One region of the Halomonas sp. PBN3 genome, then DNA from elsewhere that is predicted to be linked to it. Evidence: predicted binding sites of a transcription regulator. Region 1 holds the regulator's gene; each other region holds the start of a gene.
What was found. The regulator PhoB, encoded in region 1, activates phosphate uptake and scavenging genes when phosphate is short. The targets are predictions, from matches to a motif close to TGTCATANNNNTGTCANA.

Region 1 (2,197 bases):
ATGAAGCGCTACACCCACCTGCCCCAGCTGTTCCTCGGCGCCGCCTTCTCCTGGGCCATCCCCATGGCCTTCGGCGCCGTGCTGGGCCGGGTGCCCCTGGAGGCGTGGCTGCTGTTCGCCGCCAACGTCACCTGGACCGTGGCCTACGACACCGAGTACGCCATGGTCGACCGCGACGACGACCTCAAGATCGGCATCAAGTCCACCGCGGTGCTGTTCGGCGGTGCCGACCGTTTCATGATCGGCCTGCTGCAGCTGGTCACCCTGGCGCTGCTGGCCTGGGCCGGCACCCGCCTGGCGCTGGGCGGCTTCTTCTGGCTGGGTCTGGCCGGCATGGCCGCCACCTTCGTGTGGCAGCACCACCTGATCCGCGAGCGCGAGCGCGAGCCCTGCTTCCGCGCCTTCCTCAATAACTACTGGTCGGGCCTGCTGGTGTTCGCCGGCGTCGCCCTGAGCCTGTGGCCGAGCGCCCCTGTCACGCCAGTGTCATAATGGCGTGGTGAGATCGTCATCGAATTGCCCTGGACCCGAGGCTACCGGATGACCGCCAAGACCGTACTGATCGTCGATGATGAGGCGCCGATCCGCGAGATGATCGCGGTGGCGCTGGAGATGGCCGACTATCGCGTGCTCGAGGCGGACAACGCCCAGACCGCCCACGCCATGGTGGTGGATCACCAGCCCGACCTGCTGCTGCTCGACTGGATGATGCCCGGCACCAGCGGCATCGAGCTGGCGCGCCGCCTCAAGCGCGAGGAGACCACCGCCGAGCTGCCGATCATCCTGCTCACCGCCAAGGGCGAGGAGGACAACAAGATCCAGGGGCTCGAGGCCGGCGCCGACGACTACATCACCAAGCCCTTCTCCCCCCGCGAGCTGGTGGCCCGGCTCAAGGCGGTGCTGCGCCGGACCACCCCGCGCGGCGTCGAGGACCCGGTGGAGGTCGAGGGGCTGGTGCTCGACCCGGTCAGCCATCGGGTCAGCGCCGACGGCCGGGGGCTGGAGATGGGGCCCACCGAGTACCGCCTGCTGCAGTTCTTCATGACCCACCAGGAGCGCGCCTACACCCGCAGCCAGCTGCTGGACCAGGTGTGGGGCGGCAACGTCTACGTCGAGGAGCGCACCGTCGACGTGCATATCCGCCGCCTGCGCAAGGCGCTGGGCGAGCGCCACCAGCACCTGGTCCAGACGGTGCGCGGCACCGGCTACCGGTTCTCCGCCAAGGGCTGACGTGAGGCTCTGGCGACGGGAGCTGTGGCGCCTGGTCCTGCTGGCCGGCCTGGGCCTGCTGACCGGCTGGCCGCTGGGCGCCCCCGGCGCCGGCCTGGCCCTGGGGCTGGCGCTCTGCCTCGGCTACCACCTCTACCAGCTGCGCGCCCTGCACCGCTGGATCACCCACGACAGCCAGTCCGAGCCGCCGGCCGCCGCCGGGCTGTGGGGCGACCTGATGGATCGCCTCTACCGCTACCAGAAGGGGCAGCGCCTGACCCAGAAGCGCCTGCTCGACACCCTGCGGCGCATCCAGGAGTCCTCCGAGGCGATGCGCGACAGCGTGGTGATGCTCGACCGCCACGGCGACCTGGAGTGGTGGAACAGCGCCGCGGAACAGATGCTGGGCCTCAAGCCGGCGCTGGACCGCGGCCACCACATCACCAACCTGCTGCGCGACCCGCGCTTCGTCGACTACTTCCATCGCCGCGACTACCGCGAGCCTCTCACCCTGGCCTCGCCCATCGACGAGCGCAGGGTGCTGCAGTTCCAGATCACCCTCTACGGCGACGACGAGCGGCTGCTGATGGCCCGCGACATCACCCGCCTGCACCGCCTGGAGCAGATGCGCCGCGACTTCGTGGCCAACGTCTCCCACGAGCTGCGCACCCCGCTCACCGTGCTGTCGGGCTACCTGGAGACCTACGCCGACCAGGCCGAGCTGATGCCGCCACGCCTCGCCCGGGGCCTGGCCAGCATGCAGGAGCAGACCACCCGCATGCAGAACCTGGTGGCGGACCTGCTGCTGCTCTCGCGGCTGGAGATCGACCGCGGCGGCGCCGACCATGCTGCCCTGGACATGGCGGCGCTGCTGGAGGCGGTGCGGCGCGACGCCGAGGCCCTCTCCGGCGGTCGCCATGTCATCGCGGTGGAGCTCAGGGAGCCCCGCGCGCTGGTGGGCAGCGAGCAGGAGATCCGCAGCGCCCTC
Region 2 (2,197 bases), on a different contig from region 1:
GTAGCTGAAGAAGGCAGCCACCGCCTCATAGGCGGCCGCATCATGTCCCGCGAGGGTCCACAGGGTGGCGCCACCAATGATGGTGTTCTGCGGGGTGTCAACGACCTCTCCCCAATATGGCAGGGGGCTGACACCGAACTCGAAGTCGGCATTGGCGTTGATGCCCGCGTAACCGGCCGAGGACTCGGTGTACATGGCACACTCCTCGCTATAGAACTTGGACGAGCCTTCGTTGGTTCGCCCGCTATAGCTGAAAATACCCTCTTGCTGCCACTCTCCCAGCGCCTCGACATGCCGACGCTGAAGCTCGCCATTGAAGACAAGCTCGGTGTCCAGCCCGCCGAAGCCATTGGCACGGGTGGCAAACGGTACATCATGGCGCGCGGAAAGATTCTCCAGGTGGATCCAGGACTGCCAGGCCGTGGTGAAGCCGCACTCGACTCCCGACTCCATCAGCTGGCGGGAAAACGACTCGACCTCTTCCCAGGTGCGTGGGCCTCGGTCGGGCAGTCCTGCCGCCGCGAAGGCCGCCTTGTTGTAGTAGAGCACCGGCGTCGAGCTGTTATAGGGAAACGAGAGCATGTCACCGTTCTCGTTGGCGTAATAGCCCACCACACTGGCCAGATAATCGGAGGGGTCGAAGCCATCGGCATGGGTCGCCATCAGCTCGTGGAGCGGATAAACGGCCCCCTCGGCCGCCATCATGGTTGCCGTACCCACCTCGTAGACCTGCACGATGGCCGGCTGTGTCCCGGAGCGAAACGCGGCGATCGCGCCGGTCATGGTCTCGTTGTAGTTGCCGCGATAGCTGGCATTGACGTGATAGTCATCCTGAGAGGCATTGAAATCGCTGACGATGGCTTCGGTCATCTCGCCCAGCGCGCCACCCATGGCATGCCAGAACTCGATCTCGGTCTCGGCGAAAGCGGGAGTCGCCGCCAGGGCACCCATCATCACGGGAAGTAGCTTCTTGGTCGACATCAAACACCTGTTGTCCAGTGGGGATCATGATCAGCCATCCTGGCATCACGCCACAGGCGGCTGGCGGGTCCATCAAACATACTTAATGTGACCAAGCCGTGACAGAAAGGCAACTCCTCGCCAGGAGATTCATCAACACTGGTGGCCTTTCCTTTCAGAAAGCGGCCACCTCCTCGGCGGTCAGCTCCCGCCACTCCCCTTCGGGCAGCTCGCCCAGCGACAGGGGGCCGATGGACTCGCGATGCAGGGCGACCACGTGATGGCCGATGGCGGCGAACATGCGCTTCACCTGGTGGTACTTGCCCTCATAGAGGACGAGCTCGGCGACCTCGGGGGCACGCATGGCGAGCTCGGCCGGGCGGGTCGGCTTCTCCTCGCCATCAAGCAGGAGCCCCTCGGCGAAGCGGGCGATGGCGTCCTCGAGGGCGGCGCCTTCCAGCGGGTCGGCCAGGGTGACCCGGTAGACCTTGCCGCAACGGTGCCTGGGCGAGGTGACGCGATGGGACCACTGGCCGTCATCGCTAAGCAGCACCAGGCCGGTGGTGTCGACGTCCAGGCGCCCCACCGGCTGCAGGCGTTCCACCTTGGGCAGCGCGATCAGGTCGATGGCGCGCGGATAGAGGGTCCGGCGCGCCGTGCACTCCACCCCGGCCGGCTTGTACAGCATCACGTAGCGCAGGCCGACCAGCGCCAGCGGCTGGCCGTTCCAGGTCACCTTATGGGAGGCGTCCACCTGGGTGGCGGGGTTTTTCACCACCTCGCCGTCGACGCTCACCTCGCCGCGGTGCAGCGCCTTCTTGGCCAGGCTACGGGTCAGGTCGGTGGTCTCGGCGAGGAAACGGTCCAGGCGCATCAGCTGCCCACCCCATCGGCGAGGCCGAAGTGGTCGGCATCACGCCAGGCGGGAAACTTCTCCCGAAAGCGCTGGAGCTCCTCCAGCGACAGGGTGCCGGTCTTGACGAAGGGGGTGCCTTCGGCTTCGTCGATCAGCGCCTCCCCCCTGGCATCCACCAGCATGGAGTCACCGGCATAGGGCAGTCCCTTGGCGTCCTCGCCGACACGGTTCACGCCGATCACCGGGCACAGGTTCTCGATGGCCCGCGCCTGCAGCAGGACCCGCCAGGGGTGGCGACGCGGGGCCGGCCAGTTGGCCACACACAGCAGGGCATCGTACTCGAAGTGCTCGCCCTCGCCGGGCTGCTGGCGCAGCCACACC
Region 3 (2,197 bases), on a different contig from region 1:
CCACGGCGCCTAAAGACACGCTGTACTCACCCTCGGCCAGATCGGCGAAGCTGCGCGGACGCTCCTCTTCCGGCACCAGCTGCTTGTTGGTCATGAAGGCGATGGTGCCGGTATAGCCGAGCATCCAGTGGCCGTCGTCGTCCTTGGCCCAGTCCGGAATCTCGTCCCAGGTGGTCGGCTTGTAGGGCTGGGTGACGCCCTCCGTCACGGCGATCGGGCCGAAGCTGATGCCCACGTCACCGATATCCGCCGTCGCATTCTTCCCCTCCGCCTTGAACTTGGCGATCTCCTCGGCGGAACTCATGTCCGTATCCATGTGCTCCAGGCCGTACTGCTCCTTGAGGTCCGCCCAGGTGTCCTTCCAGTTGGCCCAGGAGTCCGGCATGCCGACGCTGTCGACACGGCCCTCCTCCTGAGCGGCAGCGATCAGATCAGACAAGTCGGTAGAGGCCTGCGCCTGGCCGGCAAACAGCGTGGTGCTCAGGGCAGCGGTCAGAGTGAGGCGAAGCAGCGTCGAACGGGTCGGATTCACGGTGTGGCTCCATGCGAGTGGTCAGGGTGAAACCGCCATCTGGTCTAGTTCAGAAGCGGCTGACAGGAGGCACACTAAGCCGGCAAGGTGACAGGGGAATGTCGGTAAAGTGGCAATTGGATGGCCTGCCATCGGCCGCGACAACATATACGCCCCGAGCACCCTGGGGAACCGCTGTCATGCTGATGACATGGAATCTTCGCTAGGCTGCCACTCAGCATGCCGCTTGCGCCGTAAAGGCGACTGAACTAGACCAGAAACGAGCCACCCTTGACCAACACGCCGCCCACCCCGATTCCCTCCTCCAGCCACCGCCCGGTCAGCCTGACGCCACCGGCGAGCCGGCTGCGTCATGCGCTGCTCGAGATGCTGGCCGACGAGGCCGTCGGTCACGGAGCGCGGCTCCCCTCGGAGCGACAGATGATGGCGAGCCTCGGCACAACCCGCATCACCCTGCGTGAAGCCCTAATGCAGTTGGAAGCCGAGGGACGCATCTATAGAGAGAACCGCCGTGGCTGGTTCGTCTCGCCACCACGCCTGCACTATGACCTACTCGCCTGCCTGCCTTTCCGGGAAATGGTGGAGTCTCAGCAGCGCAAGGCGGACACTCGCCTGGTGGAGGCAAGACGCTTCCCTGCTCCCCCCCGGGTCGCCGCCCGCCTGGGGATCAGGGAGGGCACGCCGGTCTACCGTATCGCCAGGGCCCGCCGCGTCGATGGCCGGCCCGTGCTGTACGTGGAGCACCATCTGCGCACGGACTGTTTCCCGGGGATTCTCGAACACGACCTCGAGACCCACTCGCTTACTGAGCTCTATCGCAGTCACTACGGCATGCGCGTCAGTCGAGTCAGCTTCGAGCTCTGCTCCACGGTGCTGGATGAGCAAGCCGCCGATGCTCTACGCGCCGCTGCAGGCGGACCCGCTCAGCGTGTGACGCGCATCAACTACGACCAGAACGGGCGGGCCATTGATTGCGATGATGAGCTCTGGCGGCACGATGCCATCGAGCTCACGCTATCGGCAGCACCGCAGAGTGGGTCATAAGTGGAGGATTCTGGTTGGTCAATCCGCAACATCGAAGAGCCATCAAATACCATCACCTCAGTTGCCATCACTCATTTCCTATGCTGCTTTTAGTAAATGACGCGGCAGAGTGAACTGCCCTTCCGCGTCATTCCATTGATAAAGCCCTAAATCAGAAGATCAGATGCGTGGCCAACGCCACCAGAGGGATAGCCAACAGAGTGCGGACCAGGAAGATCACCACCAGATCCTTGACGGACAGCGGAATACTGGACTCCAGCATGGCGTTTGCACTCTCGGTAAAGAAGATGATCTGAACCGTGGACAAGGTGCAGACAAAGAAGATCGCCATGGGGCTGACATCGGCACCGGAGATGATGATGGCCGGCAAAGCGATTTCGGCGATGGACACCAGGACCGTAGGCGCAATCGCATGGGCATCCGGCAGCTGCATCAGCTGAATCAGCGGTTCGACCACGACGCCCAGATAGTCGAACACCGGTGTATAAGTGGCCAGCAACAGGGCCAGGGTGGCGATGGACAGGATGAAAGCCACGATCTTTTGGGCAAAGGTGATAGCCTCCCAGAACCCCTGGTAAAAAGCCTCCGGCCGCGTCTGTGCCGCCCGGGCAGCCGCCGCCG

Region 2: ugpB (sn-glycerol-3-phosphate ABC transporter substrate-binding protein UgpB) is a predicted target of PhoB. The motif match lies at 1,068-1,085, and genes of this name have one in related genera.
Region 3: Q673_RS32405 (UTRA domain-containing protein) is a predicted target of PhoB. The motif match lies at 708-725, and genes of this name have one in related genera.

Annotation. Positions count from the first base shown of each region.
Region 1 covers NZ_AXCA01000166.1:47,324-49,520, reverse strand. Annotated here, with positions in the region: gene ubiA (4-hydroxybenzoate octaprenyltransferase) at 1-492, shown strand, start outside; gene phoB (phosphate regulon transcriptional regulator PhoB) at 541-1,230, shown strand; gene phoR (phosphate regulon sensor histidine kinase PhoR) at 1,232-2,197, shown strand, end outside.
Region 2 covers NZ_AXCA01000148.1:4,756-6,952, reverse strand. Annotated here, with positions in the region: gene ugpB (sn-glycerol-3-phosphate ABC transporter substrate-binding protein UgpB) at 1-981, opposite strand, end outside; gene Q673_RS25055 (pseudouridine synthase) at 1,136-1,834, opposite strand; gene Q673_RS25050 (amidohydrolase) at 1,834-2,197, opposite strand, start outside.
Region 3 covers NZ_AXCA01000189.1:6,227-8,423, reverse strand. Annotated here, with positions in the region: gene Q673_RS32410 (ABC transporter substrate-binding protein) at 1-532, opposite strand, end outside; gene Q673_RS32405 (UTRA domain-containing protein) at 803-1,576, shown strand; gene Q673_RS32400 (YjiH family protein) at 1,728-2,197, opposite strand, start outside.